Regions from separate parts of the Nitratireductor sp. OM-1 genome, predicted to be linked through region 2. Evidence: riboswitches for the same ligand, from Rfam matches in the RefSeq annotation. Region 2 holds a riboswitch; the other holds the start of a gene.

Region 1 (15,098 bases), 1.0 Mb from region 2:
GCTGACGGAACAGGCCGGCAAGCTCTGGCATGTCTCCAATGTCTATGAAATTCCCGGTCAGGCCCGTCTGGGCGAGCGCCTTGCAGAGAGCAGCTTTGCCGAGAAGGTGTTCTTCACCAATTCGGGCGCAGAGGCGCTGGAATGCGCGATCAAGACGGCGCGACGCTATCACCATGTGAACGGCCAGCCCGAGCGTATCCGCATCATCACGTTCGAGGGCGCGTTCCACGGTCGCACGCTCGCTACCATCGCTGCCGGCGGACAGGCGAAGTATCTTGAAGGTTTCGGCCCCAAGGTCGAAGGTTTCGATCAGGTGCCGTTCGGGGACGAGGAAGCGCTCTTAAAGGCGATCGGCCCGGAAACGGCGGCTATCCTTGTGGAGCCGATCCAGGGTGAGGGCGGTGTGCGCCCGGTTCCCAATGCATTCATGCGTCGTCTGCGCGAGCTTTGCGACCGGCACGGTCTGCTGCTCATCCTTGATGAGGTGCAGAGCGGCGTCGGGCGCACGGGCAAGCTGTTTGCCCATGAGTGGGCCGAGATCACGCCGGATCTGATGGCGGTTGCCAAGGGCATTGGCGGCGGTTTCCCGCTCGGCGCATGCCTTGCCACGGCCGAGGCTGCCAAGGGCATGACGCCCGGCACCCATGGCACGACGTTTGGTGGCAATCCGCTCGCCATGGCGGTCGGCAATGCTGTGCTCGATGTGGTGCTGGAGGACGGTTTCCTCGAAAACATCGCCGCGCGCGGCCTCCAGCTCAAGCAGGGGCTTGCCGCCGTTGCCGACGCGTTCCCCGATGTGATCGAGGGTATTCGCGGTGAAGGTCTGATGATCGGCATCAAATGCAAGGTGCAGAACCTGCGCCTTCTGGAAGCCCTGCGCGACCAGAAGATGCTGGTGGTGCCGGCTGGCGACAATGTGCTGCGTCTGTTGCCGCCATTGATCGTGACCGAAGACGAAATTCGCGAGGCGGTGAAGCGCATTCACGATGCCGCTGCCGCGGTGAACGCGACCGAAAAAGCCGATGCTTGATAAAACCAGGGAGACGGGCATGGCCAGCGGTCTTCGCCACTTCATTGATCTTTCGACCGTGGACGCGCAGGACCTGCGTTTCATGCTGGACGATGCGCGTGCGCGCAAGGAGCGCCTGAAAGCCGGCGAGCGCGAGAAGCCGCTCGAGGGCAAGGCGCTTGCCATGATCTTCGACAAGCCGTCGACGCGCACCCGCGTGTCGTTCGATGTCGGCATGCGTCAGCTGGGTGGCGAGACCATCATGCTGACCGGTGCGGAGATGCAGCTTGGCCGCTCGGAAACCATCGCCGACACGGCGAAGGTTCTGTCGCGCTATGTCGATGCGATCATGATCCGCACCACGGCGCATGAGCGCCTGCTGGAACTGGCGGAAAATGCGACGGTCCCGGTTATCAACGCCCTGACCGATGATACGCATCCCTGTCAGATCATGGCCGATATCCTCACCTTCGAGGAGCATCGCGGCCCGGTGAAGGACAAGCTGTTCGCCTGGACCGGCGACGGCAACAATGTTCTGCACTCGCTCATCGAGGCATCGGCGCGCATGGATTTCCGTCTCAACATCGCGGTGCCGAAGGGCAGCGAGCCGGACGCGAAATATGTCGAGTGGGCGCGCGCCAATGGTGGCCGCATCACCTTCACCAAGACCGCAGAAGAAGCGGTGGCGGACGCCGACTGTGTCGTCACGGACACCTGGGTTTCGATGGGCCAGGAGCATCGCGCGCGCGGCGGGAACGTGTTCATGCCCTACCAGGTGAACGAAGCGCTGATGAAACACGCCAGGTCCGACGCGCTGTTCATGCACTGCCTGCCGGCGCATCGCGGCGAAGAAGTGACCGACGAGGTTATTGACGGCCCGCATTCAGTGGTGTTTGACGAGGCTGAAAACCGTCTTCACGCACAGAAAGCAGTCCTTGCATGGTGTTTAACCCGGTGACGAGCGAAGCGAGAAAATTGGGCGAGTTCGGCTTCGCCGGCGACGATCATGTCGTGCCCTTCGATGTGGAGCCTCTGGATGTGCGCGGCCGCGCGGTCCAGCTCGGGCCGATGCTCGACCAGATTCTCGCCCGTCACACCTATCCCGAACCGGTGGCGCGGCTGCTTGCCGAAGTGATCGTGCTCACGGTGCTTCTGGGCAGCTCTCTCAAATTCGAGGGCAAGTTCATCGTGCAGACCCGTTCCGACGGGCCGGTGGACATGCTGGTTGCCGATTTCGCAACGCCGAGCTCGGTGCGCGCCTATGCGCGGTTCGATGAGGACCGTCTGGCGGAAGCCGTGGAAGCGGGCAAGGATTCGCCTGAAGATCTGCTCGGTGCCGGCGTTCTGGCTCTGACGGTGGATCAGGGTTCGGACATGCAGCGCTATCAGGGCATCGTCCAGCTCGACGGCACCAATCTCGAAGACGTGGCGAAGACCTATTTCCGCCAGTCCGAACAGATCCCGACCGAGGTGCGGCTTGGCGTGGCCAAGATGGTTCTGCCGGGCGCCGATGGCGGCCAGGAACACTGGCGCGCGGGTGGCGTTCTCCTGCAGTTCCTGCCGGCTTCGCATGAGCGCATGCGTGGCGCGGATCTGCACGGCGGTGACGGCGACGAGAACCATGACGGCTCGACGCATCCCGAAGACGATGCCTGGCAGGAAGCGCGCATGCTGCTTTCCACGGCCGAGATGACCGAGCTGGTCGATCCCACCGTGGGGTCGGAGCGGCTTCTCTATCGCCTGTTCCACGAGCATGGCGTGCGTGTCTATGAAGGCACGAACGTGCTGGACGACTGCTCCTGCTCGCGCGACAAGATCAAGGCGGTTCTGGACGGTTTTACGCCGGAAGAGCTGGCTGAGAGCACGGATGAAGGCTCCATCCGTGTGACCTGCGAGTTCTGCTCGACGGAATACGTGTTCGACCCCGCCGACTTCAGTTGATCCGGGCGGCCGCGCCCGGCAGGTCGAGCGAAAAGGCCGGGATGTCCACATCGAAGAATGCACCATGCGGACCGCGCATGGTGTAGCGTCCGACCATGATGCCCGAGGGTGCCGTAAGCGGGCACCCGGAGGTGTAGGTGTAGCTGTCGCCGGGTTGCAGCACCGGCTGTTCGCCGACCACGCCCTCGCCACGCACTTCCTGCACCCGTCCCGTTTCATCGGTGATGTGCCAGTAGCGCGAAACCACCTGAACGGTTTCGGGCGAATGGTTGGTGATGGTGATCCGATAGGCCCAGACGAAATGACGGCTTTCCGGGTCCGACTGGGACGACAGATAGCTGGGCTCGGCGCACACTTCGATGGATTGGGTGACGGTTCGATACATTGGGGCAAGCTCTTGCTGGACGCGCCACGCGAGCATCGCGTTGCGCGTCTTCATGAAAGACCGCGACTATAGCAGAAATTACGGCAGAGCTCATGGCGTCTTCGCTCAGGAAGGCCCCGTAATGCTCCCCCATGACGCTCCCCATAACGTTCCCATGACGCCATTGTGAGCGGCATGAGAGCAGGAAAGACGCTAATCATGGGCCGTTCAGCAGGGAAACAGTGGTGAAACATGCTTGACGGTTGGGCGCACCGAAAGATCGATCCCGGATTGTCGGCCATGGCGACGCAGCTCGCGGCGGCGGGAGTGCGCGCGAACGCCATCACTTATGCAGGTCTGGTTCTGGGGCTGGCCGCAGCGGCGGCCATCGCATTCGGTGCGTACTGGGCCGGACTGGCGCTTATTCTCGCCAGCCGTCTGTGCGACGGGCTGGATGGCGCTGTGGCGCGCATCAACGGCAAGACAGATTTCGGCGGCTATCTCGACATTGTGCTCGATTTCGCCTTCTACGGCGCGGTGCCGCTTGGCTTCATGATTGCCGATCCGGAGGCCAACGCCATTGCCGGCGGGGTGCTGCTTCTGGCGTTCTACGTCAACGGGGCGAGCTTTCTCGCCTATGCGGTGATGGCCGAAAAACACCGTCTCAAGAGCAGGGCGCGGGGCGAGAAATCGCTGTTCTTCACCACAGGGCTGGCCGAGGCCAGCGAGACGCTGGCCGTGTTCGTGGCCATGTGCCTTTTCCCGCAATGGTTCGCGATCTTTGCCTACGCCTTTGCTCTCATCACGCTCTACACGACCGTGTCGCGCATCGTGCTGGCGGCAGGCCGGTTCGGCTGAACCGGCCCGGAGCGCGGGGCTGAGGTTTAGACCGCGTCCAGCGCGCGCTCGACATCGGCGATAAGGTCGTCGCCGTCTTCAAGGCCCACCGAAATGCGCAGCGTGCCGTCGCCAATGCCAAGCTCGGCGCGCGCCTCGTCCGACAGGTTCTTGTGGGTCGTCGTGGCGGGATGCGTGATGAGGCTCTTGGCGTCGCCCAGATTGTTGGAAATCTGGAAGATTTTCAGCGCATTCTCAAACGCAAAGGCTTCCTTCTTGCCGCCCTTCAGTTCGACGCAGAGAAGCGTCGAGCCACCCTTCATCTGTTTGGCGATGATGTCGGCCTGCGGGTGGTCCTTGCGGCCGGGATAGATGACGCGCGCGATCTTCGGATGCCCGGCGAGCAGATCCGCGATGCGGCCGGCGCTTTCGGTCTGCTGGCGCACGCGCAGCGGCAGTGTCTCCAGCCCCTTGAGCAGCGTCCATGCGTTGAACGGCGAGAGGCTCGGCCCGGTGTGACGGAAGAAATCCTGCAGGTGCTCGTCCACCCACTCCCGGTCCGAAAGCACGACGCCGCCAAGGCAGCGGCCCTGACCGTCAATATGCTTGGTGGCGGAGTAGACGACCACGTGTGCGCCAAGCTCCAGCGGCTTTTGCAGGAGCGGCGTGGCGAACACGTTGTCGACCACCAGTCGCCCGCCGATTTCGTTGGCAAGTGCGGCGACACCGGCGATGTCGGCCACTTCCAGCGTCGGGTTGGTCGGGCTTTCGAGGAAGAACAGCCTGGTGTTGGGCCGCACGGCGGCTTTCCAGTTCTCAAGCTTTGCGCCATCGATCAGCGTGGTTTCGATGCCGTAGCGCGGCATCAGCGTCTCGACCACCCAGCGACAGGAGCCGAACAGCGCGCGGCCGGCGACCACGTGATCGCCCGCCTTGAGCGAACAGAGAAGGGCGGCGGTGACGGCAGCCATGCCGGATGACATGGCGCGGGCTTCTTCTGCACCCTCCAGCGCACACATGCGGCGCTCGAACATGTCCACGGTGGGGTTTGCATAGCGCGAGTAAACGAAACCGGGCTCTTCGCCCTTGAAACGCGCCTCGGCGGCTTCCGCGCTGTCATAAACGAAGCCCTGAGTCAGATAGAGCGCTTCTGAGGTCTCGCCGAAATGCGAGCGGGTGACCCCGCCATGCACGAGGGTTGTCTGTGGTTTCCAGTTGTCTTCGAAATGATCGGTCATCGCTTCTTTACCCAACAAAAAAACCGGCCGCGAAAAGTCGCATGCCGGTTCGTCCATCGAGCGCGGCCTTTTAGCGACTTCTTTAACGTGGCTGCAAGCCGACCGGCCAAATCACCACGGGATAAAGGTCCATTAGACCCTCAAGCGCCTTGCGTCAACGACGAGCGGCGCTAAACCTCGTTCAATTAAACCCTGTGCAAGGAGAAGGGGCGTTGGCAAAAGCGGGAATTCTGCCGGACAAGGACATCGCGGCACTGTTCGACAACGGGGCGCTGGCCTCGGCCCGCCCACTGGACCCTGACCAGATTCAGCCGGCCAGTCTCGACCTCAGGCTTGGCGCTGTGGCGTATCGCGTGCGCGCCAGCTTCCTGCCCGGTCCCAACCATCGCGTTTCGGAAAAGCTCGACCGGCTCAAGCTGCACGAGATCCAGCTGGGCGAGGGTGCGGTTCTGGAAACCGGCTGTGTTTACATCGTGCCGCTTCTGGAAGGGCTCGATCTGCCGGATGGCATCTCGGCCTCCGCCAATCCGAAAAGCTCGACCGGCCGGCTCGACATCTTCACGCGCGTGATGACCGACAATGGCCAGGAGTTCGACAAGATCCCCGCTGGCTATTCCGGCCCGCTCTACATGGAAGTGAGCCCGCGCACCTTCCCCATCGTCGTGCGCACCGGCTCGCGCCTGTCGCAGATCCGTTTCCGCACCGGCAAGGCGCTGCTCGATGAAAGCGCGCTTTCGGACCTGCATGCGCGTGAAACGCTTGTGGCGGCGGAAGAGCCGAACATCACCAAGGGCGGCATTGCGCTTTCGGTGGATCTGAGTGGCGACGCCAACGGGCTGATCGGCTACCGCGCGAAGCATCACACGGCACTGATCGACGTGGACAAGCGCGACCAGCACGAGGTTGCCGATTTCTGGGAGCCGCTCACCGGCGATGGCGCTGGCGGCCTGATCCTTGATCCGGACGAGTTCTATATTCTTGTGTCGCAGGAGGCGGTGCATGTGCCGCCTTTCCATGCCGCCGAGATGACGCCTTTCGATCCGCTGGTGGGCGAATTCCGCGTGCACTATGCCGGCTTCTTCGATCCCGGTTTCGGCCATTCATCGGCAGGCGGCACTGGCAGCCGCGCGGTTCTGGAAGTGCGCAGCCACGAAGTCCCGTTCATTCTCGAACATGGACAGATCGTCGGCCGGCTTGTCTATGAGCGGATGCTGTCGCGGCCGAGCGCGCTCTATGGCGCGGACCTGAAGTCCAATTATCAGGGCCAGTCGCTCAAGCTCTCCAAGCATTTCCGGATGCGCTGATCGTTCCGATCAGCGCTCCGCCTTCTGCTTTTCGGCATTCATCGCCTGCACCTCTTTGCGCAGGGCGCGGATTTCATCGAGGATGACTTCCTGCTCGGCCTGTAGCGCCGTGCGCTCTGCCGATGCTTCCTCATCATGCTCGGCCTGCATGGCCGAGACGATGATACCGATGAAGAGGTTGAGCACCGTGAAGGTGGTGGAGACGATGAAGGGGATGAAGAACATCCAGGCAAGCGGATAGACTTCCATCACCGGCCGCACGATGCCCATCGACCAGCTTTCCAGCGTCATGATCTGGAACAGCGAATAGGCCGAATGACCGATCGTGCCGAACCAGTCTGGGAAGGATGCGCCGAAAAGCTTCGTCGCCATCACGGCGAACACGTAATAAACGAGGCCCAGAAGCAGCATGATGGAGCCCATGCCGGGCAGCGCCGCGACAAGGCCGCCAACGACCCTGCGCAGCGACGGCACCATGCTGACCAGCCGCAACACACGCAGAATGCGCAGGGCGCGCAGCACCGAGAGGCCGGCCGTTGCCGGCACCAGCGCGATGCCCACGATCAAGAGATCGAAGATGCGCCAGGGATCGCGGAAGAAATTCTTCTGGTAGACCGCGAAGCGCGCCATGAGTTCCAGCACGAAGACGCCGAGGATTGCCCGGTCGATCGTCAGCAGCAGCGGGCCAACGGCGGCCATGGCGCGCTCTGAGGTTTCGAGCCCGAGCGTGACGGCGTTGATGACGATGAGGACGGTGATGACCGCCTCGAAACGGCGGGATTCAATCAGGCTCTTGAGCGCTTGCACGGTGTGGTGATCCGGTTGGTGAATTGCATTATGCGGGGCGGCTGACAGGTGGGGTGGAAATGTGTCTGCGTCAAGCCGTCATAAACGGCTCGTTTTGAAACGAAAAGGGCTGGCTGTTGCGCCCGGTGCGGCTCGACCGTGCGATGAGTGGGGTTAAGCGGGATGGTGCGCCATCTGCGAATTCGCCCCCCATGCAAAAGGGGACGCCCCGCAGGACGTCCCCTCTGTGATCTGCAGGCAGTGGGCAATCAGCCGATGGCCTGGCCATCTTCGCGCCAGACCGCGATGACCGCCGAGCGCGGCTTGCCGTTTCCGTCCGGCCAGTTGCCGCCCGGATGCTGGATGCCGACAAAGGCGACCTTGCCGTCCGGCGACCAGCTGAGGCCGGTCACTTCCGCGCCATTCGGCGCGGTCAGGAAGCGGGCGATCTCGCCGGTTTCGGGATTGCCGACCAGCATCTGGTTGTTGCCCTGGCCAGCGAACTCGCCTTCATTGCTGTCGTCGCCGTCGGTCTGGATCCACAGCATGCCATCGGAGGAGAAGGCCATGCCGTCGGGCGAGTTGAACATGTTGCCTTCGTTGACGTTTTCCGAGCCGGCATAGACGTTGTCGTAGACGGTCGGGTTGCCGGCCATGACGTAGAGATCCCAGGTGAAGCCGTCTGCGCCATGGTCTTCGCCAGCCGGGCGCCAGCGCACGATCTGACCGTAATTGTTTGTCTCACGCGGGTTGGGGCCGCCGACGGGCTGTTCATCACCGCCGGCATTGGCCTTCACGCCACGGTTCTTGTTGTTGGTGAGGGCGCAATACACCTCCACGCGCAGCGGGTTTGCGGCAACCCATTCGGGGCGGTCCATGGTGGTCGCGCCGACCTTGGAGCCAGCCATGCGCGAGAACACCAGAATGTCCGCCAGTTCCATGCCCGTGCTTTCCGGGGTCAGCGGCAGCCACTCGCCGGTCATGTCGTCATTGAACTTTGCGACATAAAGCGTGCCGTTCGACAGCAGGCCGTCGGTCGGCTGGCCTTCGGCCCAGCTCTTGTCGGAGACATATTTGTAGATGAACTCGCCGCGCTCGTCGTCGCCCATATAGACCACGATGCGTCCGTCGGCGGCCTGCACCATCTCGGCGTTCTCGTGCTTGAAGCGGCCGAGCGCCGTATGCTTGACCGGGGTGGAGGACGGGTCTAACGGGTTGATTTCCGTGACCCAGCCATGGCGGTTCGGCTCGTTGGGCTCTTTTGCGAGGTCGAAGCGCTCTTCGAACTTTTCGTAGGCGTAACGGCCTTCGCCGCCGATGCCGTAGCGCTTTTCGCCTTCGGTGGCTTCACGCTCGGCGGTCGTACCGAAATAACCGTTGAAGTTTTCTTCGCAGGTCAGATAGGTGCCCCAGAGCGTCTTGCCGGAGCCGCAATTGTTCATCGTGCCCTTGGGCGAAACGCCTTCAGGATCTGCGTTGGTCTTGACCAGATCGGAGCCGGCGGCGGGGCCGTCCATGGTCATCTGCGTTTCATGGGTGATGCGACGGTTGTAGGGGCTGTCGAGCACGACTTCATAGCCGTCGCCGCTGTCGGCGATCTCGAGCACGGTGACACCCTGCATGTTCTTGAGAAGACGCACTTCATCGGCGTTCTGCGGCATGCCTTCGGAGGCGGCCGGCAGGTTGATCTTCGGATTCACATATTCCGAATTGATCGCAAGGATCGTCTTGTCGCCGTCGACGAAAGTTTCCATGCCGTCGGTGTTCTCACCGAACACCTTGTCGGACATGTCGACGGACACGCCCGTTTCCGGCGAATAGGCGCCCTCGGCTTCCTTGAAAAGTGGGTCGCCCCAGCGCACCAGCGTCTTCCAGGCGTAGCCTTTCGGGACGTGAATGTCGTGGTCGGTGGCGATGCCAATCGGCTCGAACGCGAAGGCCGAGACTTGCGCCTTTGCGGAGGTGGTGGAGGAGAGAACTCCGCTGCCCATCACGGCTGCGGCAGAGCCGAAGGCAAGCACGCCGCCCAGAAAGCCACGGCGCGAAATGGCGCGCTCGACAACCGCATCGAAGCCATTGGCATCGGGGCGGGGATCGCGCATTTCATCGAATTCATCCCAGGAGAGACTGACGATATCCTGCTTTTTCATGACGGCATTCCTCTGGCTTTGTGCTGGACCGAGCCGACCTGTCTCGGCAAATGCCCAGACTCCTAGCGGAGGCGTGCGACGGTGATTTGACAGCCGGTGGAAAGTCGCGGGCCTGAGGGCCTCAACCCCGGCCAGTCGGGCAGGTGACTGGCCGCAGAGATGTTTTTCAGCGCTCCAGACGGTCGATGAACCACTGTGTCAGACGGGTCCAGACTTCGTCTTTCTCTCCGGCATCCTCGCAGCCGTGATCCAGATTGGGATTGTCGTTGACCTCGATGACGTGAATGCCCTCCGGTGTCGCCTTGATGTCGACGCCGTAGAGGCCGCTTCCGATACAGCGGGCGGCGCGCACTGCGGTATCGAGAACGTTAGCCGGCGTTTCGGTCAGTCGGAACGAGCGGAAGCCCCCTTCGTCGGGACGCCCCTGCCGCTCGTGATTGACGATCTGCCAGTGCTTCTTCGCCATGAGATACTGCACGGAGAAGAGGGGCTCGCCATCGAGGACACCGATGCGCCAGTCAAACGCGGTCGGCAGGAATTTCTGCGCGATGAGAAGATCGGAATCTTCCAGCCATTTCATCGCCAGTGTTTTCAATTCGGCCATGTTCGAGGCCTTCTTCACGCCGCGCGAAAACGAGCTGTCCGGCGTTTTGAGCACCAGCGGAAAACCCAGCAGGTCAGCCGCGCGTTCAAGATCGGCGGGGCCGGCAATCATCACGGTCGGCGGAACCGCCACGCGGTGCGTTGCCATCAGCTCGTTCAGGTAGACCTTGTTGGTGCAGCGGATCATCGAGAGAGGATCGTCGATGACCGGCATCCCTTCCTGCTGCGCGCGGCGTGCAAACCGATATGTGTGGTTGGAGATGGACGTTGTCTCGCGGATAAAAAGTGCATCGAAATTTGCCAGCCGCGGCAGATCCTTCCGGGTGATCGGCTCCACCTCCACCCCCATCCGGGCAGCAATGCGCGACCAGTGCTTCAACGAGGCCACGCTCGATGGCGGCAGTTCCTCGCGCGGGTCGATCAGCGTTGCGAAACTGTAGCGTGCCGGAACGCGGGTGCGGCTGTCGCGCCACTGCCGGCTGGTATAGCTGTGCAGGGAGGCGGTGAAGCGTTCTTTCTCCGCCGCGCTCATGCGCGATAGCGGGCGAAAGCCGATGCGCGTGATCGTCGCCCATTCTCCGTTCTTGATGGCGACTTCGAGCGCGGGAGCGCGAAACCAGTCGAACAGGAGTTTTGCAAACCGCTCCCAGCCCCTGTCGGGACCAATGCCAAAGAACACGCTGACGCTTGCAGGGAAGGCGCCGCCTGTCTCCGCCCGGCAGCGATTGAGCGCCTGCTCCAGTTCGGGAAGTGCGTTTTCATAGAGTTTGCGCGCCGACAGGTCGATCATGGTTTCGACCGAGGGAATGACGCGATGGCCGCGAGAGCTCGCCAGAAGCGATGCATAATATCCGCGGCTCTGATAGGCGTAGCTGGACGACAGGTTGATGATTTTCGGCCGCTGGCCCCGAAACAGGGCTGGATGCGCCAGGTAATCGCGATTGGTGATGATCTTGTAGGGGGTGGCGGTCTCGTCGAGGTCGCCTTTCTTGCCTGTCAGGATGACCCAACTCATCTGGGGCCGCTCTCCGTGTTGAAAGCGCGCAACGCCTTTTCGTAGCGAAGCGCGCTCATGCCGTCTTGATAGTAATTCTCGTATCGGCCGAATGGGTGATAGCCGGCGCGCTGATAGAGCCGGATCGCCCCTTCATTGTCTTCCCGCACTTCCAGCCGCACCGCGCGCAGGCCCCTGTCCAGCACCCGGCGTTCGAGTTCCAGAAGCAGAGCCGCCGCCACGCCCCTGCCGCTTTCGGCAGGATCAACCGCGATGGAATAAAGCCGCGCAATGGTGCTGGTGCGCCGGGTCAACGCCAGCGCATAGCCAATGATGCGCCCGTCTTCCTCGGTCGCACAGATGATGGCGCTCTTCGCCTCCATCAGGCGTCTCAAGGAGCGGCGCGACAGCCTGTCGCCGGGGAACGCTGCATTCTCAATCGCAAGCAGCGCTTCGAGGTCGCGTGCATGTGGCGTTCGAATATCAAAAGGCATGCCACCGTCGCCCTGACGCGAAAAATGTGCCTGTGCGGTCAAGACCGTCCGCAGGGTCCGGCAAGGCGTATTTGATGCGAAGACATTCCCCGGAATGGAAATGCAAAGTGAGAACCTCGAAATGACCGCGCTGGCGGCCTGAGCCCGGATCAGTGAACAGGCCGCATCTTATGCCTTCTCACTTCTCCGCGCCATCGTTTCTCATCGATGCGAGACCGATTGTGCGAACCTGGGTGGTGCGGTTGTTGTTGGTCAGGTTGAAAAGCGAGATGCCGCTCCGGCGAGGCGGGGGACGTTGCATCAATGCCTGGGAGTGGCCTCAGCCGAAGCTGCTATTGTACGCCTTCGAGCGCGCCAGCTTGTAAGCCTGGATCACGTTGCCCCACAGCGAGCGTGCAATGTTTCTTCGGCGTTTGGTGGACTTGCGATCCATTTCGAGCAGAGAGCCACCGAGGTTGTGGCTGACCTCTTCCACCAGATTGGGAGAGACTGACCATATGGACAGGCCCAGTTCCCAGGGCCAGGAGAGGTCTTCATCGACGGCACGGAAGAAGCGCTTTCTGGATGAGAGCTTTTGTGCCGCCTTTCGGTCGATCAGATATGCGACGGCTCCAGAGGCTGCGTATTTATATCTGACGATGCCGGTCGAACCGATGGCCCTGCGCTCAAGCACCCGTTTGGGTTTGAAGTCGAAGAACTTCAGGATGTCCCAGTTTTGGGGCTGCGTCAGGCCGTCCTGGATGGCCCTCGAAAACTTCTCCTCATCGATGACACGAAAATCATCTTCGAAGACCAGTGCGTATGCGTGGTCTGAAGACAGGAATTCGCGCCAGATTTTCCGATGGCCACAGTAGACCGCGATTTCACCGTTGGTCAGGCTGCGCTTGCTCAACAGGCGGTTCAGAAACCCATTGTACGCCGAAAGGATTGATGGGTCGTTCTTTTTGAAGCCCTGGATAAAAGATGCGCGTAGCCCCAGTGCAGACAGTTGCTGGATCGCGTGATTGCGGCGCTCACCTCCCTTTTGCTCAATCGTGAGCACGTAAGAAGGGATATTTATCTCGGATAATGCCACGCCGCTGCCCCGAAGAAGACTACTTTTTGAATGCGATCGGTTTTACCGAATTACCCTTCATGTATTGAAGTATTTTTTTTGTCAAATTCAGAAATTGGTAAAATGGCCTCGTTAATTCCCTTTTAAGCTTAGATTTACCCTTGGGCTTTGGGTTTTTTCGAAGCGGGATTCTTTCATCCTCAAGGGTGCTTGCAAGGATTGTTCCAGGATTGTGTCCATTCAGGACGTAGTCTTGAATGCAAATCGCCGGGGAAATCTGGTATATGCGGCGTTCCCGAGAATTCTCAAATAGAAGCACGTCCGACTGGCCAGAGAGTTTTTCAGGAAGGCGGGCCAGCTCCTGGGCGAAATTGCGGGAAATAATGTAGGCACCCGAGCCCAACTGATCCGAATACAGTCGAACGATCCTGCGCCCTTTAAAAACGCTGCCGCTTCTGGTGCTGATGACCCGAGTTCCTACCGTCTCCAGTTTGACCGCATCGAATTCATCAGGAAGCCAGGATGTGTCCTTCAGATATGTGGCTGCGTCATCGGAGAAAAAGAGATCGTCTTCAAAGATGATGCTGGCGCTGTCGGGGCTTGCAGCCGCTCTCCTCCAGCATTCCTTATGGCTCAGCGCCACGCCAATTTCCTGCGGCGTCCAGGGCATTCCATCCGATTTCGGCCCAGATAGGCGATCGATCTCTTCCGCTTTAAGCTTGTTGCCATCGACAGCCTCAACGCGCTCGAAGCCGACGCCCATATCGGAAAGTATGGAAGAAATTCTCTCGAGCCTTTCGGGGGAGCGATCAAGATTAATCACATAAATGGACATTTCTGGTTACCTCGGAAGTGTCGTGATGAGCTTGTCAGAAATTTTCTCAATAAGTCGATTGTCTGGTGAAACCGATTTTTCTTCGTATTGCTTCAGGAAGATAGCGCTCTGTACGCTGTTTCCCGTTCGATTGATACTTTCAAAGTGATCTCTGAGCTTCCACTGTCCGCCGACCAGTGGTTTTCCAATCTGCATCCAGTGGTTCTGATCTGGCGAGGTCGAACACTCTTGAGCCGGGTGGAGTGCCATATCGGCGACCGCAGGGGCGCTCTGTTGGGCGATGTGGGGAATGATGCCCCCGCGATGTTCTTGTGCGGACGATCAATAATTCTCGGCAGCAGAAGGACCGAGTCGCCGACAGCGACATTATCCGAGGGGCCGAGGGGCTGGCGCGTCAGCGGGCCTCTGACTGCTGAGACCTTGAGGTGGTGGTAGCCGGGTTTCACTGTGCCAAATGAGCCGCTTCCCCAAACAAGTGTTCGATGGAAGGGGCTTCGAAGAATTCTTTCTTTTGTGAATTTTACTGCCAGATCCAATATGCTTCCGGTCCTGACCCTAGCCTTCTGCGTCAAGGGGCGCGGGTCCGCGATCCGTGGAGGGGCTGTCACTTTCTTCTCTTGTGTCTGCCGGCCCGGACGTGGGCTTCATGTAACGGCCCGGGCCGGATGGATACCGTGCGGTGCATCCCCGTGCATGAGATGAACCGCATGTATGCATGCATGATGAGTTGGCTTTCACGCTTGCCGATGAGCGCGCGGTGATCGTCGCCAGCGATCAAAAAAGCAAAATTGTGCATCCTCTGGACTCTGAGGTTGCGCCGTATATTGTTTAATTAGCCGTTTATATTAGCGAAACCGTGTTGCGCCTTGGGGGTGGCACCGGTTCAGGCCGGAGGGAGGGGGTTAGATGTCCAGAAACCGCAGCAGTCGCGTGTCCGGTCTGAGGTTTGACAGAGGGCGCAACGCAACGGGGGCATTGCTCCTTTCCGCGCTGTTCCTGATGGGCGGTTCTGCAAACTCGGTCGCTCAGGACATGCCGCCGCCGGCGGTGGTCGTGGAACCCGTTGCATTGGTGGATGTCGGGGAGACCGCTGTCTTCAACGGTCGCCTTGAAGCGGAGAAGCGTGTGGCCATCAGGCCGCGTGTCGCAGGAACCCTGGAGAGCATCGATTTTCAGCCGGGTGATCGGGTGAACAAGGGCGATATCCTTTTCCAGATTGATGATGACCTTTATGCCGCCGCCGTTAAAGAAGCGGAAGGCGCCGTGCGGTCTGCAGAGGCGCTGCAAAAGTCTGCCGAGCTTGAAAGGGAGCGGCAGGCGGAACTGGTCAAGCGGCAGGCCACGTCGCAGGCCATGCTGGACAACGCCATTGCAAATCTCGGCAATGCCGATGGCGCGCTCATTCGCGCGCGTGCGGCTCTGGAGCGGGCGGAGCTCAATCTCTCTTACACCAGTGTGGAAGCGCCTTTTGCGGGGCGTCTTAGCGCTG
Region 2 (15,098 bases):
GACAATCCGCTCAGGCGATCCCGTGCGGGGCATGGCGACGAGCGGGTGGCGCGGGCGCAGTCATTCGCTCGGTATTGCAGATGCGGTGACGGTGCTGGCGCGTTCCGCTGCTTCTGCCGATGTGGCGGCGACGCTGATCGCCAATGCGGTTGATCTGCCGGGGCACCCGGCAATATCCCGCGTTCCGGCCTGTGAAATCGATCCCAACAGTGATCTGCGCGACCGTCTGGTGACGCAGGCTGTTGGCGCGCTCTCGCGGTCCGAGGTTGCGCAGGCGCTTGAACGCGGTCTTGCGGTGGCCGAGGCGATGCGCGACCGTGGTCTCATCGAGAGTGCGGCCCTTTTCCTGTGCGGTGCGGTGCGCGAATGCGGCGCTGCCCCGCTTGTCAGCATGCGTGATCGCGCCGCCAAAGGCGCAACCGGACCCAGAAACCTTTCCAACAACAGGATTGCCCATCATGCCTGAATTCACCCTGCGCAAGATCGCGCTTGTGACCGAAGAAATTCTCCATGAGGGCGGCCCGACCCCGATGAAGCCGCGTCGCCGCGCTGCCGCTCTGGCGCTGGTGAAGAATCCCTTCGCTGGCGGCTATGTGGAAGAGGTCGAGAGCGCGATGGAGGATTTGAAGCCGCTCGGGCTGGAGATGTCCGACCGTCTCATCGCTGCGCTTGGCGGTGACATTGCGGTGATCGACGGTTTCGGCAAGGGCGCCATTGTCGGCACGGCCGGTGAGTTGGAACACGGGGCGCTGTGGCATGTGCCGGGTGGTTACGCCATGCGTGAGCGGCTGGGCGATTCGAAGGCCATCGTGCCCTCATCCAAGAAGGTGGGCGGGTTTGGCGCGCGCATCGATATTCCGCTCGGCCACATCAACGCGGCCTATGTGCGCAGCCATTTCGACGCGATGGAAGTGGGGATGCCGGATGGTCCGCGCCCCGACGAAATCCTGTTTGTGCTTGCCATGGCCTGTGGACCGCGTATCCATGCGCGCATGGGCGGCCTGAGGGCCGACGAAGTGAAAGGCGAGGACGGTCTCAGATGACAGTGGAGCGCGACGGGCTCGGGATGCAGGCCGATAACAACACGGCTGATGTCTATGAGCTCGGCGAGCAGGTTGGCTTCATCCTGCGCAAGGCCAACCAGCGCCATCTGGCGATTTTTGCGGCGCGCATCAGCGATCTGACGCCGCCGCAGTTTGCTGCGCTGGCAAAGCTTCACGAGGTTGGCGCAACCTCCCAGAATCAGCTTGGCCAGCTTGTGGCGATGGACGCCGCGACCATCAAGGGTGTTATCGACCGGTTGAAGGCCCGCGATCTCGTTGCGCTTGAGCCGCATGGCAGTGACCGGCGTCGTCTGGTCGTCAGCCTGAGCGACAAGGGCAGGGAGACCATCGAGTCACTCCTGCCCGATGCGCTGGAGGTGAGCGAGGAGACGCTGGCTCCGCTGACCCCGCGCGAGACCGCCACTTTTCTGCGCCTTCTGGCAAAGCTTGCCGAAGGCTGAGGCCAGAGCGCCGTGCGTCCGAATGGACGCACAAAGGACGCTCTAACCTCTTGAAAACACGCATCGTGCTTTCCGGAAATCGATTCCGATTTTCGGGCCGATGCTCTAACCCCGGTTATAGGCGGGTTTTGCGCGCAGGAATGTGAGCAGTGCGCCATAAGGCGCGAGCATGGCGAAGCCGATCAGCAGTTTTACCGCGAAATCGCCCAGCGCCAGCGAAAGCCACAGGGGCGCTTCAATGCCTGTGCCGAACAGCGAGACCGGGAAGGCCAGAGAAGCGTCTTCCAGGCCGAATGCCGTGTCGAGAAAGGCAAACCGTGCGGCAAAGGCCAGCGAGAAAAACAGCACCGTGTCGAGCATGGAGCCGATCAGCGTCGAGATGAGCGGTGCGCGCCACCATGCGCTGCCGCGAAGCCGGTCGAACACGGCGACGTCGAGAAGCTGTGCAAAGAGGAACGCTGCGCCCGAGGCAATGGCGATACGCGGGCTGGCGAGCCAGATCGAGAGAATAACTGCCAGCACGAAGCCTGAAAGCACCACCCGCCGGGCGGCGCCGGGGCCAAAGCGGCGATTCGTCAGATCGTTGATGAGAAACGCTACCGGATAGGTGAAAGCGCCCCAGGTGAGAAGCTCACCCAGGCCAAAATGGCGAAACGGAAACTGAACGAGAAAGTTCGAGGCGGTCACGATGATCGCCATGGAGGCCATGAAAGGCCAGATCGCATAAAGCCGATTCATTTTTTTATCCTGGGTGATGGAACCAGAAAGCTCGCCAGCGGTACAAATCCTGAAAAGGCTTGAAGCCTCAACCCGGAAATGCACGCCCCATGGCGAGCCGATCATCCTGTCAAACAGTGCCCCGGCTGTGCCGGGGCGCAGAAGCCTTAAGCAGCTGCAACCTGTTCGGACATCTTCTTCTCGACCTGCTTCTTCAGCAGACGTGCACGCTGGGAAAGCTCATTCGCTTTCGCCTTCACGAGGAACGCGTCGAGGCCACCACGGTGCTCCACCGTGCGCAGGGCGCTGGCGGAAACGCGCAGACGCACGTTCTGGCCAAGAGCCTCGGACTGCAGGGTCACGTGGCACAGGTTGGGCAGAAAGCGACGACGCGTCCTGTTGTTCGCGTGGCTAACATTGTTGCCGGTCATTACGGCTTTGCCGGTCAGTTCGCAGGCGCGGGACATTTTTCAAACCTTCATCGTCTTGGCCCGCCCATACCCCACTGCCGCACCTTAAATTGGCGGCGCGCGGTTGATCATTGGCGGCCTTATGGAAAAAGTTGCCGTTCCATAGAGATATTTGGCGAGCGGGTCAAGCACCCAGCGCCCCTGTTCGGACAATCTCCATGGCCCTTTTCCAAAGAAATGCCTTAATATTCCTCTTCACGCAAGGGGGAGGGACGCTGCCGGTTCGCCGGCCTGGCTGGAGGAGACCGCTCGTGATGCGGCCTGCTGGATATTGTCTTGTTGTTGCGATTGGCTTTTGCGCCGCTTCAGGAACCGCTCTGGCGGAGACCGAGACGCATCGCCTTCGCTATGATGCGTTTCTCTATGGCATCCCCATTGGAAAGGCCGATTTCACGAGCCGTCTGGATGAAAGCCGCTTCGAGGTTTCGGGGCGGTTCGCCAGCGCCGGCATTGCGCGCCTGTTCGACAAGACGGATGGCACGGTGATTTCGAAAGGCCGGCTCTCCGGTGATGCCGTGACGCCATCTTCCTATGAGCTTGCCTATCTGAGCGGCAAAAAGCGTGAGACGACCACGATCCGTTTTTCCAAGGGGCAGATCACGGAGACGGTGATAACGCCGAAGCCCAAGAAACGCGGCAAGGACTGGGTGGCCGTGTCGAAGAAGGATCTCGCCGGGGCGCTTGATCCGCTGTCGGCCCTGCTGTCGCCGGCGGCAAGTGCAGCCGACGTCTGCAACCGCCGCTTCAAGGTGTTCGATGGCGAAATGCGCGCAGACATCGTTTTCTCGCCGGCAGCCAGGGGAGAGTGGATCGGCACGGACCTGATCACCTGCAGGGCGAAGTTCATCCCGGTCTCGGGTTATCGCAAGGGCCGCTCGACCATCGCTTTCCTGCGCGACAAGGCTCGTCTATTGGTTGCTTTCAGACCGCTTGGGGCGCGTGGCCATCACACGCCTGTCGAAGCGCGGATTGGAACCAAGGTCGGCACGGTTCATATTCGGGGCCGTCCGGTTGATTGAGGGGCGCATCTGCGCCGGGAGGGAATTTTGGCGCGCGCCACGCTGATCGGATTTACCGCTGTTGCCATGTGGGCGCTTCTGGCGCTTTTCACAGCCGGGTCGGGCGCTGTCCCGCCATTTCTTCTGTCGGCGCTGGCCTTTTCGGTGGCCGCGCTGATCGGTCTCGTCATGCGGGTGGCCGTGCCGTCCTCTGCGCCTGCCGCGCCCATTCCGCCCGTGGTCTGGCTGATCGGCATTGCCGGCCTGTTCGGCTACCATTTTTTCTATTTCACCGCCCTGCGCAATGCGCCGGCGGTGGAGGCGAGCCTGATCGCTTATCTCTGGCCGTTGCTCATCGTGCTGGGCTCCGCGCTCATGCCGGGCGAGCGGCTCGGTTGGCATCACATTGCCGGCGCGCTTCTGGGGCTTGCGGGCACCGCGCTCATCATCACCAAGGGCGGCGGCTTCACCTTCGAGAGCCGCTATGCGCTGGGCTATGCGGCGGCGGGGGCCTGCGCGTTTTTCTGGTCCGGTTATTCGCTCCTGTCGCGCCGGTTTCAGGCCGTGCCGACGAGTGTCGTGACCTGGTTCTGTGCGGCGACGGCGATCCTTTCCGCACTCTGCCATGTGTTGCTCGAAGAAACCGTCTGGCCGGGCTCCACGAGCGAATGGCTGAACGTGCTCGGTCTCGGGCTGATGCCGGTGGGTGCTGCGTTCTACGCCTGGGATTACGGGGTCAAGCGCGGCAACATTCAGGTTCTGGGCGCGGCGAGCTATGCCGCGCCGCTTCTTTCGACGCTGATCCTGATTGGAGCCGGCGCGGCGGAACCCTCCACCAGCATCATCGCCGCCTGTCTGCTGATCACCTTCGGCGCGGTGCTCGCGGCAAAGAACATGATCCTGAGACCATCGCGGAAGAAGGCCGGTGAGCCGGCCTGATCCCGTGGCGTGAGGTCAGGACCAGCGGTGTGAGGTCAGGAAATGTCCTTGCGTTTCCTGATTTCGGCGAAGACTTCCTCTTCGCTCGCGTCTTCCATGCCGAGATTGCGGCGGATCACCGGATCATGCGCGCGCAGGAATGGATTGGTGGCCATCTCCGCGCCGATGGTGGTCGGCAGGGTGGGCCTGCCCTCGCTGCGCAGACGCGCAATCTCCTTTGCACGCTCCTTGAGCACCGGGTTGGTGGGGTCCACCGTCAGGGCGAAGCGCGCATTGGTTTCCGTATATTCGTGGCCGCAATAGACGGTTGTCTCAAGCGGCAGGGCGGCAAGCTTCTGGAGTGAGGCGAGCATGACCGGCGGCTTGCACTCGAACAGCCGCCCGCAGCCAAGCGCAAACAGCGTGTCGGCGGTGAACACGACGCCGGAATCGGCGAAGTAATAGCTTACGTGCCCCGCCGTGTGCCCTGGCGTTTCGATCACCCGAACCGCCTGCTTGCCGACGCGTACCGTGTCGCCTTCCTTCACCGTGCTGTCGATGCCGGGAATGCGCCCGGCTTCTGCCGCCGGGCCGATGATGGTCAGGCCGAAACGCTCCTTGAGCGCGAGATTGGCTTCCACATGGTCGGGGTGATGGTGGGTTGTCAGGATCATCGTCGGACGCCAGCCGGTGCGTTCCACGGCTGACAGGATGGCGCGCTCTTCCGGCGCATCGATCAGCGCCGTTTCGCCGGTTTCGCTGTCATGGGCCAGAATGCCGAAATTGTCGCTGCGACAGATGAATTGTTCGATTTCCAGGGCCATGAATCTCTCCGTTGTCGGCTGGACGATAGGGCGGGGGCGGCGGCTTGTCACGCCGGGTGCGACAATTCTTGCCGGTGTCGTGGAAGGGGGGTACCGTCCCTGCCATGATTTCGGACATTGTCGCGCTTCGCGCCTTCTATTCCTCCCTGCTCGGTCATCTGGCCGAGCGCTCCATCGCCATGGCGCTTTCCGCCATCTGGTCGAAAAGCACCAGCGAGCGGTTTGTCGGGCTTGGCTACACGCTGCCCTGGCTCGACCGTTTCGGCGCGGATGCGGAGCGCACCTTCGCCTTCATGCCGGCCATGCAGGGCGCGGTGCCGTGGCCCTCGGGCAAACCCTCCGCCACCGCTCTGGTGTTCGAGGAGGAACTGCCGCTGCCCGATGCCTCGGTTGATCGCGTGCTGATGGTGCATGCGCTGGAGCATGTGGAGAACCCGCAGCAGGCTCTTCTGGAAATCTGGCGTGTGCTGGCCCCGGGCGGACGGTTGATCATTGCCGTGCCGAATCGGCGTGGCATGTGGGCGCGTTTCGAGCACACGCCGTTCGGCACCGGGCGGCCCTATTCGCGCGCCCAGCTTGCCGAGGCGCTGCGCGAGGCGAATTTCACGGCCACGGCCTGGGGGGACGCGCTGCACTTCCCGCCATCGGAGCGGCGCTTCGTGCTGCGGCTGCATCAGCTACTGGAGCAGGCCGGGCGGCGTTTCTGGCCGATTTTCTCGGGCGTTCTGGTGGTCGAGGCGGAGAAGCGCCTTTATCAGGGATTGCCGGTGGCGGCGCGGGCATCGCGGCGCGTTTTCGTGCCGGTGCTTTCGCCGCAGGGCGCAACACGGGTTGGCGGCCTTCGTCGCACTGGGAGCCGAAACGGGGGAAAGGGATAACCATCATGGCAATGAGCACATCCGTTACGGAACTCTTCGGCATCGAACTGCCGATCCTTCTGGCGCCCATGGCGGGATCTGCCGGATCGGCACTTGCGATTGCCGTGAGCAGCGCCGGCGGTTTGGGCTCGCTGCCCTGCGCCATGCTGACGCCGGAGAAGATACGCGCCGAGATGGAGGCGATCCGAAAGGGGACGGACGGGCCGGTCAATCTGAACTTCTTCTGCCATGTGCCGCCTGAACCCGATCCCGCGCGCGAGGCGGCATGGCGCGAGCGCCTGCGGCCTTTTTATTCCGAATTCGGCATTGACCCCGATGCGGCCCCGCCCGGTGGCGGGCGCAATCCTTTCAACGAGGAAAGCTGCGTCATCGTCGAGGAGACGCGCCCGGAAGTGGTGAGCTTTCACTTCGGCCTGCCGGATGAGGCGCTGATGGCGCGCGTGCGCGAAGCGGGGGCGAAGATCATCGCTTCGGCGACCACCGTGGCCGAGGCGCGCTATCTGGAAGAAAACGGCTGCGACGCCATCATCGCGCAGGGCGCGGAAGCCGGCGGTCATCGCGGCGTCTTTCTGGAGCCGGAGATTGCGACGCAGCCCGGCACGCTGGCGCTGGTGCCGCAGGTGGTGGACGCGGTTTCCGTTCCGGTCATTGCAGCCGGTGGCATCTGCGACGGGCGCGCCGTGGCGGCCTGTTTCATGCTTGGCGCTTCCGCCGTTCAGGTGGGGACGGCCTATCTGCAATCGCCCGAGGCGCTGACCGGCGCGGGCCATCGCGATGCGCTGGCGCTGGCGCGGGACGACCGCACGGTCCTGACCAATGTTTTCACCGGCAGGCCAGCCCGCGGGCTTTTGAACCGCTTCGTCAGCGAAGTGGGACCGATGAGCGATGATGCGCCGGAGTTTCCGCTGGCGACGGCTGCCATTGGCCCGCTGCGCGCTGCGGCGGAAAAGGCCGGGGTGAGCGATTTTTCGCCCTTATGGGCAGGGCAGGCGGCGGCTTTGGCCGCGCCCATGCCGGCGGGCGAACGCACGGTGAAGCTCGCCCGCGACGCTGCCGCGCTTCTACGCGGCTAGCAATTTCATTTCGTAGCCTGATGCCCTGCGCCGATCTCCGCCAGATCGTAGGGCGTCGACTGGTAGACCTGGTTGATCCAGTTGCCGAACAGAAGATGCGCGTGCGAGCGCCAGCGGTTCAGGGGCGGGCGGCTCGGATCATCATCGGGGTAATAGCCGTGCGGCACGGCGACCTCGGTTCCCGAAGCCACGTCGCGATCATATTCCTCCTTCAGCGAAGTGGAATCATATTCGATGTGGTTGAACATGTAGAGCCGGTTGCCCGTCTCCTCCGTCAGCAGGCATGGCCCCGTGACATCCGATTCCATCAGCACCTGCAGGCCCGTTTCCGGCTTAATGTCGGCGGAGCGCACTTCGGTCCAGCGGGACACCGGAATGGCGAAATCGTCGGAGAAACCGGCGAGGAAGGGCGAGGCGGGTGCGTTGTTGCGATGGCGGAAGACGCCGAACGCCTTCTTCTCCAGCGTGTATTTGGGAATGCGGTGAAAGTGCCATGCGGCGGCCATTGCGCCCCAGCAGATGAAGAAGGAGGAGTGGACGTTGGTCAGCGTCCAGTCGAAAATCTTCTCCAGTTCCTTCCAGTAGGTGACGTCTTCGAACGACAGAAGCTCGATGGGCGCACCCGTGATGATGAAGCCGTCGAACTTGCGGTCACGCACCTCTTCCCAGGTCTGGTAGAAGGAGATGAGGTGGTCTTCCGACGTGTTCTTGGCGCGGTGGTTGCCGATGCGCACAAGCGTCAGCTCCACCTGAAGCGGCGAAGCGCCGATGAGGCGGGCGAACTGCGTTTCGGTGCGGATCTTGTTCGGCATGAGGTTGAGCAGTCCGATCTGCAGCGGGCGGACGTCCTGCCGCAGCGCTGTTTCCTCGTCCATCACGGACACACCTTCACGCACGAGCACGTCGCGGGCGGGAAGCTGGTCGGGGATCTTGATCGGCATTGTTTTGCTCCAAACAAAAAGGACCGGGCTCCAAACAAAAAGACCGGCAGCGAAATCGCGGCCGGTCTCAGCAATATTCTTGCATCGCACGGCCTTTTAGCGAGTTGTTTTACGTGGCTGCAAGCCGACCGGCCAAATCACCACGAATGGAGATCATTATTTAAGGTGGCGTTTTCTTTGCGTCAATCGCCGTCATGGTCTAAAGCATCTGACGGATTTTCGCCTGAGACAGGCGTTCCCATCAACCGTTTCCCTAGAGCAGGACCATTCAATGAGCACGTCCGACCGTCCCGAACCGAAGCCCGGTGTCATGGATATCGCCGCTTATGTACCCGGTCGCGAAAGCGCGCCCGGCGCCATGAAGGTGTGGAAGCTCTCCTCCAACGAGTCCCCGCTTGGCCCTTCGCCAGCGGCCGTTGAGGCGATCTCCAAAACCATGGGACATCTGGAGCTCTATCCGGACGGTTCGGCGACGGCGCTGCGCGAGGCGATTGCCGAGACATATGGCCTGAACCCGGCCAACATTCTCTGCTCCAATGGTTCTGACGAACTGCTCGGCCTGCTGGCCCAGACCTACATCAAGCCCGGCGATGAAGGCATCTTCACCGAGCATGGCTTCCTCGTTTACCGCATCCAGATCCTGGCCGCCGGCGGCAAGCCGGTGGTGGTGAAGGAAGACAATGAGCGCACCGACGTGGATGCGATCCTTGCGGCGGTGACGCCGAAGACGCGCATCGTTTTCCTGGCCAACCCGAACAATCCGACCGGCACCTACATTCCGGTTGAAGAGGTGCGCCGCCTGCAGGCCGGCCTGCCGAAGGATGTGCTTCTGGTGCTGGACGCCGCCTATGCGGAATATGTGCGCCGCAACGACTATGAAGCCGGTATCGAGCTGGTGTCGTCGAGCGAGAATGTCGTCATGACGCGCACCTTCTCGAAGATCCACGGCATGGCGGCGCTGCGCATCGGCTGGATGTATGCGCCGGCTCACGTGGTGGACGCGGTGAACCGCGTGCGCGGCCCCTTCAACGTCAACGCGCTGGCCATTGAGGCCGGTGCTGCGGCGATCCGCGACAAGGCGCATCTGCAGCGCGCGCTTGAGCACAACGAGACCTGGAGCGCCTGGCTGGTTGAAGAGCTTGGCAAGCTTGGTCTGCGTGTGACGCCCAGTGTCTGCAACTTCCTGCTGATCCACTTCCCGGAGAATGGCGGCAAGACGGCTGCGGAGGCCGATGCCTTCCTTGGTTCGCGCGGCTATGTGCTGCGGCGTGTGGTGCCTTATGGTTTCCCCAACGCCCTGCGCCTGACCGTCGGCCCGGAAGAGGCCAACCGCGGCGTCGTCGCCGCTCTCAAGGAATTCATGGAAGGCTGAATCGTGCCTGACCCTCTTTTTAACAAGGTCGCGCTGATCGGCATCGGCCTGATTGGCTCGTCGCTTGCACGCGCCATCAGGCATGCCGGTCTGGCGTCGACCGTCGCCATCTCGACGCGCAGTGAACAGACGCTGGAAAAGGCCCGCGAGCTGGAACTGGGCGATGTCTACGAGCAGGACGCCGCCGAGGCGGTGCGCGATGCCGATCTGGTGATCATTTCGGTGCCCGTTGGCGCTTCGGGTGCGGTGGCGCAGGCGATTGCGCCGGCGCTGAAACCGGGCGCGATCGTGACCGACGTTGGCTCCACCAAGGCATCTGTTGTCGCGCAGATGCAGCCGCATCTGCCGGACACTGTGCATTTCATTCCCGGCCATCCCATCGCGGGTACAGAGGATTCCGGTCCTGCCGCCGGTTTTGCCGATCTGTTTGAGGGGCGCTGGTGCATTCTGACGCCGCTGCCGGACACGGATGCGGATGCGCTGGCGCGTCTGTCAGCCTTCTGGGAAGGCTGTGGCGCGATGGTCGACAGCATGGACCCGGAACACCACGACATGGTGCTGGCCATCGTTTCACACCTGCCGCACATCATCGCTTACAACATTGTCGGTACGGCGGACGATCTGGAAGCGGTGACGAAATCCGAGGTCATCAAATACTCGGCCTCAGGTTTCCGCGATTTCACGCGTCTGGCAGCGTCAGACCCGACCATGTGGCGTGATGTGTGCCTGCACAACAGTGATGCCATTCTGGAGATGCTGGCGCGGTTTTCCGAAGACCTTTCCGCACTTCAGCGGGCGATCCGCTGGGGCGATGGCGACAAGCTGTTCGAGATGTTCACGCGCACCCGCGCCATCCGCCGCTCCATCATTGAGGCGGGCCAGGACATCGACGTTCCGGACTTCGGACGTCACGCGCTGGCCCATCCCGAAAAGCCGTAAGGCTTATCTGACGGGCGGCACGCGCCCGAGCGGAATGAAACCGACAAAGACACGGCCCTGGCGGATATTGACCGGCAGGGTCGGCGCCTTGCCGAGATTGGCAAGCCCCGACGTGATGCCTGCGATCTGATCGCGCTGTGCGGGGAAAAGATCGCCGGCAAGACGCGCAATGGTCTGCGGCTCGTTGACCGTGACGCGCAGCTCGGCGTCAATCAGGCCGTTCTCCGCAATCCGTATCGGCCCCTGAAGGCTGAGCCCGGCCTCGGTGCCGGCCACGCTGAGGCGCAGGTTCTGCACATTGCCGGAGCGTCCACGCAGCCCGTTTCGTGCATTGGCCAACAGCGCCACGCCATCATCCAGCGACAAAAGCACTTCACCATCAAGCGCCGGAATGGTCGCGCCGCTGGTGAGAGCCGGGTCGAGCGAGAGCTTCTGCGCGATGAAGGCGAAATCCACATTCGCGCCGTTCTGGCGCGTGTGGGTCTGAATGCTGTCTGCGCGCGCGATGGGCTGACGTGTGTCGTCGTCCAGCGTCAGGACCACATTGGTGGCCTCGCTCGAAACGCGCTCCGGCAGGCGGGTGGTGAGACGCGCGCTGAGGCGCATATTGTCCCAATTCGCTTCAACCGGCGGGAAATGGGGGGCGGTAATTTTCGCGGGCGAATCCAGTTCACCCACGGTGCGCATGGGCTGATAGACCTGCGCTGCGGAACGGAACGCGCCGGCATTCACGGAGACGCCGGTCTCGGCGTTTTCGAAGGAAACGCTGCGGCAGAACAGGCCGATGCGGAAGGGATAACCCCGGGCCGTCGGTTCCTCGCAATTGACGTTCTGCTGGCCGAGATTGATGTCCTCGATGGCCGTGATGGTGCGGCGCTCCAGCGTGTCGGCAGCATAGAACCAGCCGCCGGTGTAAACGAGAATGGCCAGCACAATGAACAGCGCGAACAGCAGGAAGCGGCGGCTGGTATTGCGTTTGGTGCGTTTTCTTGACGGCATGAAGTCCTCCGGTTAACCCGTTCGCCACCAGTGATGACGACACAGCAACACCCTTTCAAGCATTGGGCAGGCGATATGGACGATTTTTGGGTCTTTGGCTACGGATCGCTGATGTGGCGGCCGGGTTTCGCCCACACCGAGACCCGCAAGGCCAGACTGCACGGCTATCGCCGGGCGCTGTGCATCCATTCGCATGTGCATCGCGGCACGCCGGACCGGCCGGGGCTGGTGCTCGGGCTGGACCGTGGCGGTTCATGCCTTGGGCTCGCTTTTCGCGTGCCGGGAGAATTGCAGCGCGAAGTGGTGGACTATCTGCGCGAGCGCGAGCTGGTCACCAATGTCTATCTGGAGCGCCGGGTGGGCGTTCGGCTTGACGATGGCTTGGCGGTTGAGGCTTTGACCTATGTGGTCGACCGCGCCCACGGGCAATATGCCGGCAGCATGGACATCGACCACGCGGCGCAGCAGGTGAGCGCGTCCGTCGGGCAATCCGGGCCCAATGTCGACTATGTGCGCAACACGGTCGAGCACCTGCAGGCGCTGGGCATTCGCGATCACTGGCTTGAAGCGGTGGCTGCCCGCATCGGCAATGCGGGCAAGGGCGCTATCTAGGGGCCTGACCCTGGGGGCAGGTCTGGCTTCAGGAGGCGGCGGTGACGCCCAGCTCCTGAAGGCGTTTGCGGGCTGTCTCCGGCAGCGGCGGCGGATTGGCCGATGTGGCGGCTTCCACCAGCATTTCATCGCAGGCCGCTTCCGTTTCGCCGACAAGGCGCCTCTGGAACTCCTCGCGCGACAGGCCGGGTTCGATGGGCGGCAGGAAGCGCGCGCGAATGACGCCCGGATGGCGCAGGAACTTGCGCCGGGGCCAGAACAGGCCGGCCGCATGCGCAACCGGCACCACCGGGACGCCAAGCTGTGCGTAGAGCTCGACAATGCCGTATTTATAGGCCGGTTCCGCGCCCGGCGGACGGCGCGTGCCTTCGGGATAGATGATGAGCTGGCGATTTTCCTTCATCAGCTCATGGGCCTGTTTTACCGCCTGCTTGAGGGCCTTGGTGCGGCTGCCGCGATTGATCGGGATCATGCGCATCTTGGCCACGTACCAGCCGAAGAAGGGGATCCACATCAGTTCGCGCTTCAGGATGTAGAGCGCATCGGGGATGTGCGGCAGAAAGGCAATCGTGTCCCAGAAAGACTGATGCTTGGGCGCGATGATGCAGGGACCGTCCGGGAGGTTCTCCAGCCCCGAAATCTCCGAGCGCCCGCCGGTCATTGCCTGTTGCAGCCACAGGCTTGAGGAAGCCCAGAACTTCGGCACGAACCACGCCTTCTTGCGTCGCAGCAGGAAGAAGATGGGCGTCCAGAACAGCATCTGCACGATGAGGTTCAGGTAGAAGACGGCATTGAAGGCGGCTGATCGGATGAGGAGCATGAATATGGCCCGTTTGAGCAATTCCAGGAAAAGTGGGAACCGGTTTTCCGTCCGGAATTGCACGAAAACAATGAATTAGAGCGTTTTCACGATTCAGCGAAAAGCGGAAACGCTCTAGGTTCTTGTGAGGCTCTTACAGCAACCGGGGAGCGAGGCAAAGCGCCTGTGGCCAGAGTGTGGTGCGGGGAATGCGGCCGGATTTCAATTTCCCTGCAGATCGGCCTTTGCGGTTTCTGCCGTCTTTTTCAGGAATGTCATGCGGGGAAGGGGGACGACCTCGCGCACCAGTGCACCGACATATTTCGTGTATTCCGTGGCGAGCACGCGCAGCGCGTTCGGCTTTGCCAGCCATGCGCCATTGTCGAGCGGCGTGTTGACCACAGGATAGGGATGCACCTGCGCATCGGGCAAAAGGCGGCGCATTTCCAGAAGGCTGCGCGGCATGTGGTAGTTGTTGGTCACCAGGATGATGCTGTCATAGGCGTTGGCCTGCACCCATTTGGCGCTTTCCTCGGCATTGCCGATCGTGTCGAGCGCGGCATGGTCGATGTCGACGCAGCATTCGAAGAGTTCTGTCTCGCTGCCGGTGGCGATCCGCAGATCGTCTGCCCGGGCGATCGGGTTGACGCCGCTGATGAGAAGGCGTTTTCCCTTGCCGTTTTTCAGGAGTTCGACAGCGGCGTCGATGCGCGACTGGCCGCCGGTGAGGACGACGATGCCGTCTGCATCGTCAATGTCGCGGGGGACGGAGAGATGGCCGATATGGTCGGCAAATAAACCGAAGCCTGCGATGAAAACGAACACACCGATGGTGCACACCAGCAAAAGCACCCTGAACACGCGACGCGCGCCGGATCGCCGGCTGCGGCGTGGTACGTGACCCTGGCCTTTCAGGCCATGCTGGGGCTCCTGTGTCATGCGGTGATCGTTAACTGCAAATTGCGGCGATGGATAGTCGACACGCATCCGGTGAACAGGTCAATTGGGACATCATCGCGGCTACATCGTGTCGGGATGGGCGGTGTCGACGTTCTTCAGATAGGAGAGCACCGTCACATGGGTGGTTGCCGCCGTCAGGACGGCAATCACGATCACGATTGCGCCGACGCCGATATAGCCGGATGGACCGATGGCGAAGTTGCCGAACAGGGCCGTGGCCTGATCTGCCTCGGGCGTGGCCATGTTGCGCGATGACCACCAGTAGAAGCCGATGAAAACGAGGATGGCGGCAAGGCCGCCGGCGGCAGCCCCCTTCATGCCGGCAAACAGGAAGTGCCGGCGAAACTGCGAGGCGATGAAGGGTGCTTCCGCTCCCACGAAATGCAGCACCTCGATGATGTGTCCATTGCCGGCCATCGCGCCACGCGTGGCGAAGATGACGGTGAGCGCCGTGGCCGAGAGCATCAGCGCCAGCGCCGACATGCCGATGGTGACGGTGGTGCGCGCCATGGCGACGAGCCGGTCGACCCAGGTGCGGTGATCGTCCAGTGTGGCATTGGCGACGTTTTGCGCAAGTTCGGCGCGCATGGCCGCGAAATCGGGCCGCGCTGTCGGGTCGATGGTGACGATCACGAGCCGGGGGACGGGCAGGCTCTCAATGTCGAGACCGGTTCCGAGCCACGGTTCGAGCAGGCGTGCGGTGGCCTCGGCGTCGACGATGTTTGCGTTGAGAACGCCATTGTAGCCGGCGGCGATGTCGCGGGCCTGGGCGAGGGCGGCGTCCATGTCCAGCCCCTCATCGGGTTTGATCTGGATGGTCGCTTCGCGGGAGATCTGCGTCTGCCAGGTGGAGGCGGTGTCGCGCACCAGCGTCACCGCGCCCAGGGTGAGGCACGAAAGAAAGGTCATGATCGCGATGACAAGCACCATGGCGCGGCCGGCAATGTTGTCCGACGGCACGATGGGTGTCTGCTTGCGCGACACCGCGCCGCGCGCGCCCGAACTCAGGCGTGCGCCGACATTCTTCAGGAGGCGGGTCGTCTCAGTCATAGATTTCCAGCCTTCCGCCCGAAAGCACCATGCGGCGCGCATCC

The links. A riboswitch is a leader RNA that binds a small molecule or an ion and turns the genes downstream of it on or off. The one in region 2 is predicted to bind S-adenosylmethionine.
Region 1: linked by a shared signal. The riboswitch ahead of DEJ54_RS07445 (O-succinylhomoserine sulfhydrylase) and the one ahead of metA (homoserine O-succinyltransferase) in region 2 are both predicted to bind S-adenosylmethionine.

Annotation. Positions count from the first base shown of each region.
Region 1 covers NZ_CP029208.1:1,558,008-1,573,105, forward strand. Annotated here, with positions in the region: gene DEJ54_RS07420 (aspartate aminotransferase family protein) at 1-1,030, shown strand, start outside; gene argF (ornithine carbamoyltransferase) at 1,050-1,967, shown strand; gene DEJ54_RS07430 (Hsp33 family molecular chaperone) at 1,949-2,950, shown strand; gene apaG (Co2+/Mg2+ efflux protein ApaG) at 2,943-3,335, opposite strand; gene DEJ54_RS07440 (CDP-alcohol phosphatidyltransferase family protein) at 3,567-4,172, shown strand; gene DEJ54_RS07445 (O-succinylhomoserine sulfhydrylase) at 4,199-5,389, opposite strand; SAM riboswitch at 5,440-5,517, opposite strand; gene DEJ54_RS07450 (2'-deoxycytidine 5'-triphosphate deaminase) at 5,602-6,693, shown strand; gene DEJ54_RS07455 (ion transporter) at 6,703-7,500, opposite strand; gene DEJ54_RS07460 (PhoX family phosphatase) at 7,749-9,629, opposite strand; gene DEJ54_RS07465 (RimK family protein) at 9,796-11,247, opposite strand; gene DEJ54_RS07470 (N-acetyltransferase) at 11,244-11,720, opposite strand; gene DEJ54_RS07475 (glycosyltransferase family 25 protein) at 12,040-12,795, opposite strand; gene DEJ54_RS07480 (glycosyltransferase family 25 protein) at 12,815-13,609, opposite strand; gene DEJ54_RS07490 (efflux RND transporter periplasmic adaptor subunit) at 14,516-15,098, shown strand, end outside.
Region 2 covers NZ_CP029208.1:517,499-532,596, reverse strand. Annotated here, with positions in the region: gene DEJ54_RS02445 (UPF0280 family protein) at 1-466, shown strand, start outside; gene DEJ54_RS02440 (amino acid synthesis family protein) at 459-1,043, shown strand; gene DEJ54_RS02435 (MarR family winged helix-turn-helix transcriptional regulator) at 1,040-1,504, shown strand; gene DEJ54_RS02430 (queuosine precursor transporter) at 1,610-2,242, opposite strand; gene rpmB (50S ribosomal protein L28) at 2,389-2,688, opposite strand; gene DEJ54_RS02420 (DUF3108 domain-containing protein) at 2,946-3,710, shown strand; gene DEJ54_RS02415 (DMT family transporter) at 3,738-4,628, shown strand; gene gloB (hydroxyacylglutathione hydrolase) at 4,664-5,431, opposite strand; gene DEJ54_RS02405 (class I SAM-dependent methyltransferase) at 5,536-6,309, shown strand; gene DEJ54_RS02400 (nitronate monooxygenase family protein) at 6,315-7,382, shown strand; gene metA (homoserine O-succinyltransferase) at 7,388-8,323, opposite strand; SAM riboswitch at 8,400-8,477, opposite strand; gene hisC (histidinol-phosphate transaminase) at 8,595-9,695, shown strand; gene DEJ54_RS02385 (prephenate/arogenate dehydrogenase family protein) at 9,699-10,634, shown strand; gene DEJ54_RS02380 (DUF2125 domain-containing protein) at 10,638-11,633, opposite strand; gene DEJ54_RS02375 (gamma-glutamylcyclotransferase) at 11,709-12,245, shown strand; gene DEJ54_RS02370 (1-acyl-sn-glycerol-3-phosphate acyltransferase) at 12,274-13,065, opposite strand; gene DEJ54_RS02365 (YdcF family protein) at 13,267-13,983, opposite strand; gene DEJ54_RS02360 (ABC transporter permease) at 14,065-15,054, opposite strand; gene ftsE (cell division ATP-binding protein FtsE) at 15,047-15,098, opposite strand, start outside.